DNA from 3 places in the Moraxella sp. TY6 genome. Region 1 is predicted to be linked to each of the others. Evidence: predicted binding sites of a transcription regulator. Region 1 holds the regulator's gene; each other region holds the start of a gene.

Region 1 (4,171 bases):
GATTTTGGGTTTGTGGGGGTTTAATCCACCAAGCTACTATGCGGAAATTCTATGGTAAATGTCGAGCCTTTCCCGACTTTAGAGTCGACTTTGAGTTTGGCATGGTGTTGATATAGCACGTGTTTAACAATCGCCAGCCCCAAGCCTGTACCGCCTGTTTCACGACTGCGACCGCTATCAACTCGATAAAACCGTTCAGTTAAGCGTTCGATATGGCGAGGCTCAATGCCGATGCCGTTATCCTCCACACTAAAACACACGCCATCGTCACAATTGTGCCAACTGATACTGATTTCACCACCTTGAGGGGTGTATTTGATAGCATTGGTAATTAGATTGCTTAATGCACTTCTTAGGTAATCTTCATAACCCAAAATATGTTGCTGACTGTCAATGTGCAGATGAATGAGATGGTCAAAGTTTTTGTTATACATTTGGGCATCGTCAAACAGTTGGGTCAGCAGTTTTGGCATATCGACATTGACAGGCTCTCTGGGTTTTTCGTTATTTTCAAGGCGTGATAATAGCAATAAGTCATTGATAATATTATTCATGCGATGACTTTGTTGCATCATTTGACCGAATGCCCGTTGCCAACGTGGGTCGATGTCAGGCTGTTCGCTGAGGGTTTCGACATAGCCCATAATGACGGTAAGGGGGGTGCGTAACTCGTGCGACACATTGGCAACAAAGTCTTTACGCATTTGCTCAAGGTGTTGCATGCGAGTGACATCGTAAATCATCATCAGTTTTTCTTGCCCAAATTGGGTGATTTCACATTGCACAAACCGCTCGGCATCTTGCCAGTGGGTGAGGCGAATACCATCCAAAAAATCTTCGGTATGATGATAATATTGATGAAATAATGGATTGCGAATAATAGTCAAAATATGTCTGTTTTTATCGGATGGGGTCAGGGATAACATACGGTTGGCAGATTTATTCCACCATAGCAGACAGTCACGCTCATCAATCAAGATAATGGCATCATTCATCGCCCCCATTGATTGACGTATTTTTTTGACCAATTCGATGGTTTGTTGATGGGCTTGTTGTTCTTGGCGATTGATTTGATACAAACTACTGGCGATGATGTCTAGATTGGTTTCAAAATTGGGCGGTGGCTCGTCCGTGTGGCGAGTTGCCCAGTTTTTGAAGCGTTGTAACATCAACAAAAAATACAGCTCATACGCCAATAAGCCAATCGCTAGCCCCCAGCCCCATTGATGCAACACGCCACCTGCCAATAGCCCTATCAATGCTACCATGAGCATTGGGATAAGCGTTGACCATAAGTTGATTTTTTTGGCGGTCATCTAGGGGTATCCCATGCTATGCCGTTAAGGGGTTTTATTAGAAAAACGGTAGCCTGTACCACGCACGGTTTGGATATAATCAGCAAATCCAAACGGCTCAAGCACCTTTCGTAAACGGCGAATATGCACATCAATGGTGCGATCCTCGACATACACATTACCGCCCCAAACTTGGTCAAGTAGCTGAGTGCGAGTGTAGGCACGCTCAGGATGGCTCATAAAGAATGCTAATAAACGGTATTCTGTCGGTCCAATTTCGACAGGCTTACTATTGGCACTAACACGCTGGCTGGCGGGGTCTAACGTTAACCCATCGATATTAATTGGCTTTTCGCCTGACAAGGCACTGCTACGGCGTAATACCGCCTTAATACGAGAAACCAATTCACGGGTCGAAAACGGCTTGGTGATATAGTCATCTGCCCCTGCATCCAGACCTTGGACTTTATTATCTTCTTCGCCTTTGGCAGTGAGCATGATGATGGGAATTTCGGACAACATTTCGTCTTTTTTAAGACGGCGACACAAATCAATCCCTGATAAACCGTTGGGCAACATCCAATCCAGTAAAATCAAATTGGGACGGTGGTCTACCACCAAATGATGGGCTTGGGCGACCTCCGAAGCTTGCAAACAATCAAAGCCTGCCATTTCAAGGGTGGTGATAATCATTTCACGGATCGCAGGCTCATCTTCGACCACTAAGATGGTTTCATTTTTCATAAGTTTCTCAATGATTTAGGACTTACGCAAAAATGATAAATGGTATAAAACTGCGTCAGTCCTATTATGATTGCCAAAGGGCAGGGAAATATGACAGCAATATTACAACCGAAAAATATGACAATAATGTGACAAAGTCTGGGCTAGGCTTGGATTTCATCACTAATTTAGCCGTTCAACTCAAAAATAAAGTTAATCGGACCATCGTTGCAACTGCTGACCTGCATATTTGCCCCAAATTGCCCTGTGGCGACATTCGGATATTGCTGATTGGCGTATGCCACGATTTGCTCGAATAACGGCTCGGCAAGGCTAGGGTGCATGGCAGGCTTGAAGTCTGGACGGCGACCATTTTGGGTATTGGCGAGTAGGGTGAATTGCGATACGATTAATAGTCCGCCTTGCACCTCGCTGACGTTTTTATCCAATTTACCCTGTTCATTTTCAAATACACGGTACGTGAGGATTTTATCAATCATCTTTTTGCCAATATCGAGTGTGTCTTCATGCCCCAGCCCTAGATATACCAACACGCCTTGGTTGATTGCTCCCACGCTGATACCATCGACTTCGACTTTGGCAAAATGGACTCGTTGCATAACAGCTTTCATGGTATCCTCGTTGGCGTGGTTTTAGTGATAAGGGCTTGATAAAGGGTTGATAGGGTTTAATATTATGGGGTTTTTGATTATAATAGTCCGCTGTGCCAAACGGCAAGCGTATTTTTCATTTGAGCCAACATTTTGAGCCAACTATGACTGTATTTACCACGTTACAAAACCTCGTTCCCCAACAAACTTTGAGTGAAGTGGCAGGTAGACTTGCCCAAAGCCGTCACCCTTGGGTCAAAAAAACCTTTATTCGTACCTTTGCGACAGCTTATGGTATCAAATTGGATGAATATGAACGCCGTAGCCTGTCACAGTACGACAGCTTTAATGACTTTTTTACACGTGAACTAAGGGCAGATGCACGCACCATTGATGCGGATACTGACAGCGTGGTATGTCCTGCCGATGGTAAAGTATCACAAATCGGTCAAATCAACGACCAACAACTGCTTCAAGCCAAAGGCAGAACCTACAGTGTCGCCCAATTGTTGGGAGATTTTGAGCTGGGTAAAGCCATGACCGATGGCAGTTTTGCCACCATTTATCTTGCCCCAACCAATTATCACCGTGTGCATATGCCATTTGAAGGGACATTGGTTGAAACCATCTATGTACCCGGGCAGTTATTTTCGGTCAATAACGAAACTGCCGAAAATATCCCAGATTTATTCGCTCGTAATGAACGCTGTGTTTGCGTGTTTGATACCGAATTTGGTAAGGCGTGCGTGGTGCTAGTGGGGGCGATGATTGTCGCAGGTATTGAAACGGTAGCGACAGGCAAAATCAAACGCAGTGACAAAGTCCAACGTCAAACCCATGATGTCAAATTGGCAAAAGGCGATGAATTGGGGCGATTTTATCTCGGCTCAACAGCGATTGTTGTGTTGCCAAAATCGGCAGGCACAGCGTGGACAGCAGGTTTATATAATGGTGTACCTGTAAAAATGGGACAGAAATTGGGGATTTTTACCAAATAACAGGCGGTAAAAGGTTTTGATAAAAGGGCGTAAGCATTACGCCCCTACCAAACAAGTGCTTATAATTTTTTTGCTGTTAACAATAAAATCTCGTAGGTATGGTTGGGGCGTTGAATGTGACTGACTACCTCACAACTGACCTCACCAAATCCCATCGCAGTGGCAGTTTCTACCAAAAAACTTGGCTCAAAACCATGATGAAACACGCCTGTATCTTCGCTATGAAAACTGCCATCTTCGGTCGCCAAATCCGCCAATGCAATAAAGCCCCCTTGATTTAATAATTGCGAAAATTGGGCAAATAAGGCATTGATATCTTTAACATGATGCAACGTCATCGAAGAAATAATCCCATCAAAAGTGTGGTCAAAATGCACCTTATCATTGACCAAATCTTTTTCGATAATCGTCACTGCACAGCCGTGTAATTTGCCATGTGTATCAAGTTTTTTGCCAAGTTCGCTATTCATACTGGGCGATACATCAATGGCGGTGATAGCGTGGACGTGTGGGGCAAGGCGTTCTAATAGCAAACCTGTGCCAG
Region 2 (4,171 bases), on a different contig from region 1:
GATTTGAATTGCTCATTGGTTTATTGTGTTTCTTTTTACATAAAAAATCATCCAAGTAAGGTGCGTCATACGCACCTATTGAAGATATTGATTTTGAATGGTGCGTCAAACGCACCCTACGATAACCGCAAATTATTCCATCCCTTCAACAAACTCTGGCGGTTCGGCATGGTCATCTTCATGGTGTACCAACTCGTCAGGGTGAGCGAGCTTGGCATCACGCACTTTTTGCTCAAGTTCTTGGGCGATTTGTGGATTTTCTTCCAAAAACTTAATCGAATTGGCACGCCCTTGACCGATTTTGCTGTCATTATAGCTGTACCATGCCCCAGATTTTTTGGCAAAGTCCATATCCACCGCAAAATCAAGCACTTCACCCAAATAATTCGTCCCACTGCCATACATGATGTCAAATTTGGTTTCACGGAATGGTGGTGCAAGTTTGTTTTTGATGACTTTGACTTTGGTTTCGTTACCGATGATGGCATCACCATCTTTCACCGAACCAATACGGCGAATGTCAATCCGCACCGAGGCATAGAATTTTAACGCATTACCGCCTGTGGTGGTCTCTGGCGAGCCGAACATCACACCAATTTTCATACGTAATTGGTTGATGAAGACCACCATACAGTTTGAGCGTTTGGCGTTACCTGTGATTTTACGCAACGCTTGGCTCATAAGGCGTGCTTGTAGACCCATGTGACTGTCGCCCATTTCACCTTCGATTTCGGCTTTGGGCGTTAGGGCTGCCACTGAGTCCACTACAATCATATCCACCGCACCCGAACGCACTAGCATATCGGTGATTTCAAGGGCTTGTTCGCCATTGTCGGGTTGAGTTACTAACAAGTTATCCACATCTACGCCAAGTTTTTTGGCATACACAGGGTCAAGGGCGTGTTCAGCGTCAATAAAGGCACACGTTCCGCCTTGTTTTTGGCATTGAGCGATGGCTTGTAGGGTCAGCGTGGTTTTACCTGAGCTTTCTGGCCCGTAGATTTCCACGATACGACCTTTTGGCAAGCCACCAATCCCAAGGGCAATATCTAGCCCCAATGAGCCTGTCGAGATGACATCGACTTTGACTTTGGCAGACTCATCACCCAGACGCATGATGGTGTTTTTGCCGTAAGCTTTTTCGATTTGGGCAAGGGCGGCGGTGAGGGCTTTGGCTTTATTTTCGTCCATAGTAATTTCCTTGTGAATTTAAAAAGTTGTGAATGAGTAAATCGTTTATTCGGTTAAAATTTGGGAGAGATGAAACTTTGTTTTGATGTGGCTATCATAACAAATTTTGGCATAAAAGAAAGGTCAAATAATACATTAAACGACATGTTGTGTCGCATTTGTTTTGATAAGAAGTTTTTGAAGAATAGATTAATGGTTTCAATGACAGGATTTTAAAAAATTAATTGTAAAACCACTAATTATTATATATTATAATATAATATAAATGATTTATTTAAAAATAAGGGATAATGTCATGGATTGGGCAAATTTTACCCCCATAGCCTCATTGATGGGTGGATTACTGATTGGTTTAGCGGCTGCCTTATTGTGGTGGTTTAATGGCAAAATCGCAGGTGTTAGCGGTATTATCGCAGGGCTATTGTCACCCAAGTCAGTTAATTTTAGTTGGCAGGTGTGTTTTGTATTAGGCATATTGCTTGCCCCTTGGTTGTATCAGTTAGTTCGTCCATTACCTGCGGTGACGGTGACTGATTCGCTGTGGCAATATGTGGTGGCAGGGCTGTTGGTTGGGTTTGGCACACGTTTGGGGTCGGGTTGTACCAGTGGGCATGGGATTTGTGGTAATGCTCGCTTGTCAAAACGCTCGATGGTGGCAACGGTTACCTTTATGCTGACTGGGTTTTTGACCGTGTATGTGGGTAAACATATTTTGGGTTTAATATAATAAACGATAAATTAGGAAAGTTTATGCAACAAATTATCGCATTAGTGACAGGGCTGATTTTTGGCATTGGGCTGATTATTGGCGATATGGTGAATCCTGCGAAGGTGCAAGGGTTTTTGGACATATTTGGCAAATGGGATATGTCGCTTGCCTTTGTGATGGGTGGGGGATTGTTGGTGGCGAGTATCAGCTTTGCTTTGGCAAAATCTTGTAGCCGAAGTTTATTGGGTGATGCAATGAGTTTGCCCACTGCGACACAGATTGATAAGCGATTGCTCATCGGTTCGTCACTGTTTGGCATCGGCTGGGGGATTACAGGGATTTGTCCTGCCCCTGCAATGGTACTAGCGAGTACAGGGGCGTGGCAAGGGGTGGTTTTTGTGGTGAGTATGATTTTGGGGATGGGCGTATTTAAATTGACCTTGGAAAAGTATTAGGTTTAATTTTCAGTCAGTTGGGAAATAGCTGTACACTTTATAGATGACATTTTGATGAAATTCATGGATAATAGGGGGGATATTCTTTTGTTATTGGATGACAGCCCTTTTGATTAGGTTTTGTAAAAACTCCCTAATTGTATGGGCTTTTTTGTTATTGCAATATCTTGGTTGCCACTCTGTTTATAGAGGTTTGAATGATTTCAACCGGTGAAGTAACGTCTCTAGCCAATTCCCGTCCAACCCTTGATTACCGCCCCAACAAATTTGCCATGATTGCGTTTTTTGGTCTGCTGATGGCAGGTCTTTTATTCATGGGCTATAGCCTATTTTTTGATATCAGTCATGCTTTTGATACCCCAACCACGATTATGCCGTATGTGTTGCTGGTTTTCGCTTTGCTAATTGCCTTAGGGTTTGAGTTTGTCAATGGTTTTCACGATACTGCCAATGCGGTCGCTACTGTGATTTATACCAATTCCATGCCTGCTCATTATGCCGTGGTGTGGGCAGGTTTTTTTAACTTTTTGGGGGTATTGACCTCCACTGGGTTAGTGGCGTTTGGGATTATTGCGTTGTTGCCTGTTGAGCTGATTTTGCACGTTGGCTCGGCAAGTGGTTTTGCGATGATTTTTGCGTTGCTGTTTGCGGCGATTATTTGGAATCTTGGTACATGGTATTTTGGGATTCCTGCTTCGTCATCCCATACGCTGGTTGGCTCGATTATTGGCGTGGGCGTGGGCAATGCCTTACTGCATGGGCGTGGCTTTACTGCAGGTGTGGATTGGGCACAAGTACAGAAAGTCGGAGCAGCTTTACTGTTTTCACCTTTATTTGGGTTTTGTTTGGCAGCAATTTTGCTACTTATTATCAAACAACTATTCAAACGCCGTCCAGAGCTGTTTGAAGCCCCAAAACCCAACACGCCACCACCGACTTGGGTGCGGAGCATTTTGATTGCTACTTGTACAGGGGTGTCGTTTTTTCATGGCTCAAACGATGGGCAAAAAGGCATGGGTCTGATTATGCTGATTTTGGTTGGGGCGATTCCGATGGTGTATGGGCTAAATGGCAATCTGCAACAGCAACAAATCACCGATTTTGGGCAACACGCCAAAACCGCCTCATTGACCCTGCAACAACAAACGACTACGCCATTAAATAAAGATGCTCGTTTGATTTTATCGGACTATGTCAAAGATAAGAAAATAACCCCTGAAGTCGTACCTGCACTGGCAAGCACGTTGGATACTATCGGTACGCAAATCCAAAAAAATGATAATATTAAGCAATGGGACGGTGCAACGGTGAGCGAAATGCGAAACCAAATGTTCCTAAGCGGTGAAACCATCAAAAACATCCAAAAAAACTCACCAAATGAGTTAAATCCTGCCACCACCAAGCAACTTAAAGCGGTACAAAAAGACATCGACAGTGCCACCAAGTTTATCCCAACATGGGTAAAAGTGATGACGGCAATTGCATTAGGCTTAGGGACGATGATTGGCTGGAAGCGGATTGTGATTACTGTCGGTGAGCGGATTGGCAAGGAACATTTGACCTATGCTCAAGGGGCTTCGGCAGAGTTGGTTGCGATGTCCACCATTGCGGCAGCGGATGGCTTGGGTCTGCCTGTATCGACTACGCATGTGCTGTCATCAGGGGTGGCAGGAACGATGGTCGCCAATGGCTCAGGGCTACAAAAAAGCACCGTGATGAGTTTGTTATCGGCTTGGGTATTGACCTTGCCTGCGACCATGTTGTTATCGGGTGGTTTGTATTGGTTGTTTACTGTGTTGTTTGTGAGGTAACAGTC
Region 3 (4,171 bases), on a different contig from region 1:
ATGATAGAGGGAACACCTGCCAATAGCTCAATCGCAATCCCTAAAGGACGCTTGAGCCAATTTGGGCAAAGCTCGGTCAAAAACATCGCAATACCAAAACTCACAGGTACAGCCACCAAAATGGCAATAACCGAAGTCACCAGCGTACCATAAATTGGTGCTAATGCCCCATAGCTATCCATGCCTGTATCCCAGTCACTACTGGTATAAAAGCCAAATCCAAACTGCTTAATACTGGGTAATGCACCCAAAAATAGCGATACCAAAATACCGCCCAATAATAGCAAAACTAGAAACGCAAAAAATCGTGTTGCATTGACAAACAGCCAATCTAAGCGTTGCTGTTTTGCAAGTTTTGCCTGCAAATCCGACATGATAAACCCTACCCTAGTATGCGATGAAATATACCATCAATCACAACAGTTAACTCACTAAAAAAGCGTAGAGCAGATAAGTGGATCTTATGTTTATTGCTCTACGCTTGTATACAGTTGCTAATTCGCTGGCTTCATAAAACCAACGAATCCTTGCGATCTTATTTAGTAGCAGAAGCAGTGGTAGCAGAAGCGGTGCTAGCAGGTGCAACGGCGGTTGCTGTACTAGACTCAAACAATGGCTTACCATCTGTACCGACTACTTCTTTCCAGCTATCACGGAAAGTTGCTTTACTGGCTGATGAGAATGGTACGAAATCCAATGCTTTGGCAGCATCATCACCACTGGTATACGCCCAGTCAAAGAATTTCAAGGTATTTTTGACATTTTCTGGATTAGCAGGTTTTTTATGTACCAAAATAAAGGTAGCGGCTGAGATTGGCCATGCTTGTGGGTCTGCTTGGTTGGTTAGCACAATGCCAAATCCGGGGGTTTTCGTCCAATCCGCATTACCTGCAGCAGCAAAGGTTTCGGCTGATGGCTGTACGAAGTTACCTGCACTGTTTTTAAGTTGGGTATACGCCATGTTGTTTTGTTTGGCGTAGGCATATTCGACATAACCAATCGCATTTTTGGCACGCATCACATTACTGGCAACGCCTTCATTACCTTTACCACCTGCCCCTGCTCCTGTTGAAGCGGTAGGCCATTTGATAGATTTATCCACACCCGGCCCTGCTTTCCAATCAGGTGATACCGCACTGAGGTAGTGGGTGAAATTGTAAGTTGTACCAGAACCGTCTGAACGGAAAATGGTGGTAATTGGTGCGTCAGGTAGTGTTGTTCCTGCGTTCAAGGCAACAATCGCTGGGTCATTCCATTTTTGGATTTTACCAAGATAAATATTGGCAAGGGTTACGCCGTCTAGTTTTAATTGACCTGCTTTGATACCGTCAATATTCACCACAGGCACAACACCACCAATCACGGTAGGGAACTGTACAAGACCTTCTTTGTCCAATTCTTCCTTGGTCATTGGGGCATCGGTCGCACCAAAGTCTACTGTTTTGGCAATGATTTGTTTAATACCACCTGATGAACCAATTGATTGGTAATTGACTTGACCACCTGTGGCAGTTTTGAAATCACCTGCCCATTTGGCATAGATAGGCTGTGGGAAAGAAGCCCCTGCACCTGTGATGGTGAAGACTGCACTTGGATTGCTACCAGTGGCACTGCTGGCTTTGGCTGGGTCTTTGTTTTCGGCAGGTTGGTTGCCACAAGCAGTTAAGGCTAAGGTTGATGCAACCACTAAACTTAATAATGAATAACGCATAACAAACTCCTATAAAAAAGGGAAGTTAGGCGAATTGGGAGAAATACGTTGAAATTTATAGCAAAATTTATCAATCACTTAAAATATTGACGGCTAAAAATCGTCAATATCTTCGTATAAATCCCCAATTGACCCTAACAAAGTCACAATGTATTAAAATTGTGACTATGATTACAGGAAAATATGACAAAATTATGACAAAGCTTCATAAAGCCGTCATAATTTTTTATGAGTAATTGAAATATAAGGTTTTTTATATTAAGGAAGAGGTTTGTTTGATTAAAAAATCACCATGATGTCAGGTATCGCACCACAAAAAACCCCACGGCTGTCGCACATAAGGTCAATACCACGTGTAACACGACCAACATAGCCCCCTGCCCCCACTGTCCACGCCCAAATAGCCCAAACACTTCCGCACTAAAGGTGCTAAACGTGGTCAAGCCACCCAAAAATCCTGTGGTAATCAGCCCTCGCCAAGTCGGACTCAAGCGTTCGACATACACCAATGCCACGCCCATCAATAAGCCACCCAATACATTGGCAAGCAATGTGCCGATAGGTAACCAAGGATGCAGACCATTAAACCGTGACAATATTGCTCGCAATACCGCCCCCACGCCTGCCCCCAGTCCAATTAATAGCCATTGCATAATAGATGCTCACTAAACCGCTGGCAACAGCGTCATATCCCAACGTGGCAAACATTTGACCGCCAACTCATCGCTTTGACCTGCCTGCAAACGCTGATAGCCTGCAAACGCAATCATTGCCCCATTGTCGGTACATAATGCAGGTGGGGCGTAATGCACGGTTGCACCGATTTTTTGCAGTTGGGTCGCCAATGTGTCACGCAATACGGTATTGGCACTCACGCCACCAGCGATGACTAGACGTTGCATGCCTGTTTGCTGAAGGGCTTTGACACATTTTTTGGCAAGGGTATCGACCATCGCATATTGAAAGCTACTGGCAATATCGGCACGAGTTTGGCTATTTTGAGGATTGGCAGGGTCAGCGTGAGCCACCGCTTGGTCTTTAATCAGATTATGCACAGCGGTTTTCATACCGCTAAATGAAAAATCCAGTCCTTTGCCTAGCATGGGGCGAGGTAGCTCAAAGGCATTGGGATTGCCTGTTTCGGCAAGTTTGGCAATGTTAGGCCCACCCGGATAAGGCAAATTGAGCATTTTGGCAGTTTTATCAAAACATTCCCCTGCCGCATCGTCAATGGATTCACCTAATATTTCATATTGACCAATACCTTGTACAGCAACCAGCATGGTATGTCCACCTGACACCAATAATGCCACAAATGGAAAACTGGGAGCATTGTCGCCCAATAAAGGGGCAAGTAGATGCCCTTCCATGTGATGCACGCCAATGGCAGGCACACCCAACGCCATCGCAAGGCTACGCCCAAATAATGCCCCTGTCATCAATGCCCCCACTAGCCCCGGCCCTTTGGTAAAGGCGATGGCATCAATGTCGGATTTTTGTAGGTTGCATTGATTAAGCAGTTCATTTAGTAAGGGAATCAATTTACGGATATGGTCACGACTGGCAAGCTCTGGCACAACGCCCCCATAAGTGGCATGTAGCTCGATTTGACTATATAGCACTTGTCCCACCAAGCCTTGATTGGCAAGGTGGCGTTGCTCACTGTCAAAAATCGCCAGCCCAGTTTCATCACATGAGGTTTCAAGCCCTAATACTCGCATATATTACCTTTTACGTTATCATTCATAGGTGGTTAATCATGTTTGATACGTCTATTAAATTGATTGACGTAATAATTGTTATCACCCTTGGTGACATAAAAAACATTTTTATCTTCAACTTCAATATCATCGTATTGCGTTGGGATAATCAGTGTACCTTGTTCATTGACTACGCCATATTTACCGTTTAGCTCAACAACACTAAAGCCATCGGTAAAATAATCCACATCATCATACTTTAGCGGAATCACTGTTTGACCCTTGGTGTTAATCATGCCCCATTTACTATCTTTGGACACCACCGCATAGCCGTCATAAAAGCTATAAACATCATCGTAGTTGGGGGCAATCACCATGTTATTTTGACGGTTGATAAAACCATAGCGATATTCATCGTTTTTATTTAACAGACCTGCCAAAGCAAGGTCGTCAGTAAAGGTATCTAAATCATCATACATTAATGGAATCACAATGCGATTATTGACATCAATCATGCCATATTTATCGGATTTACCCACGATGGCGATACCGTCTTCAAAATCCTCGGCATACTCATATTGTAAGGGAATTTTAACATTACCCTTTGTGTCAATATAGCCTGCCTTATCCTTTTGATAAACATAGGCTAAATTATTATAAAAATCACCAATTTCATCATAAATCAAGGGTGTAACAATACGACCTTTGGTGTCAATCAATCCAGATTTGTCATTAAGGGTGACAATCGCAATGCCTTCTT

What was found. The regulator PhoB, encoded in region 1, activates phosphate uptake and scavenging genes when phosphate is short. The targets are predictions, from matches to a motif close to TGTCATNAANCTGTCATAA.
Region 2: the regulator PhoB is predicted to act here: its motif matches at 2,397-2,415, upstream of ACK1U4_RS06975 (inorganic phosphate transporter).
Region 3: the regulator PhoB is predicted to act here: its motif matches at 1,915-1,933, upstream of pstS (phosphate ABC transporter substrate-binding protein PstS).

The regions. Positions count from the first base shown of each region.
Region 1 covers NZ_JBLYZJ010000005.1:89,703-93,873, reverse strand. The annotation lists gene ACK1U4_RS05215 (D-amino acid dehydrogenase) at 1-24, shown strand, start outside; gene phoR (phosphate regulon sensor histidine kinase PhoR) at 21-1,316, opposite strand; gene phoB (phosphate regulon transcriptional regulator PhoB) at 1,341-2,039, opposite strand; gene dtd (D-aminoacyl-tRNA deacylase) at 2,207-2,650, opposite strand; gene asd (archaetidylserine decarboxylase) at 2,794-3,627, shown strand; gene ACK1U4_RS05190 (class I SAM-dependent DNA methyltransferase) at 3,687-4,171, opposite strand, start outside.
Region 2 covers NZ_JBLYZJ010000007.1:98,397-102,567, reverse strand. The annotation lists gene ACK1U4_RS06995 (regulatory protein RecX) at 1-16, opposite strand, end outside; gene recA (recombinase RecA) at 133-1,191, opposite strand; gene ACK1U4_RS06985 (YeeE/YedE family protein) at 1,487-1,918, shown strand; gene ACK1U4_RS06980 (DUF6691 family protein) at 1,942-2,355, shown strand; gene ACK1U4_RS06975 (inorganic phosphate transporter) at 2,553-4,166, shown strand.
Region 3 covers NZ_JBLYZJ010000003.1:114,790-118,960, forward strand. The annotation lists gene pstC (phosphate ABC transporter permease subunit PstC) at 1-374, opposite strand, end outside; gene pstS (phosphate ABC transporter substrate-binding protein PstS) at 536-1,711, opposite strand; gene ACK1U4_RS03575 (CrcB family protein) at 1,999-2,364, opposite strand; gene tsaD (tRNA (adenosine(37)-N6)-threonylcarbamoyltransferase complex transferase subunit TsaD) at 2,377-3,432, opposite strand; gene ACK1U4_RS03585 (WG repeat-containing protein) at 3,465-4,171, opposite strand, start outside.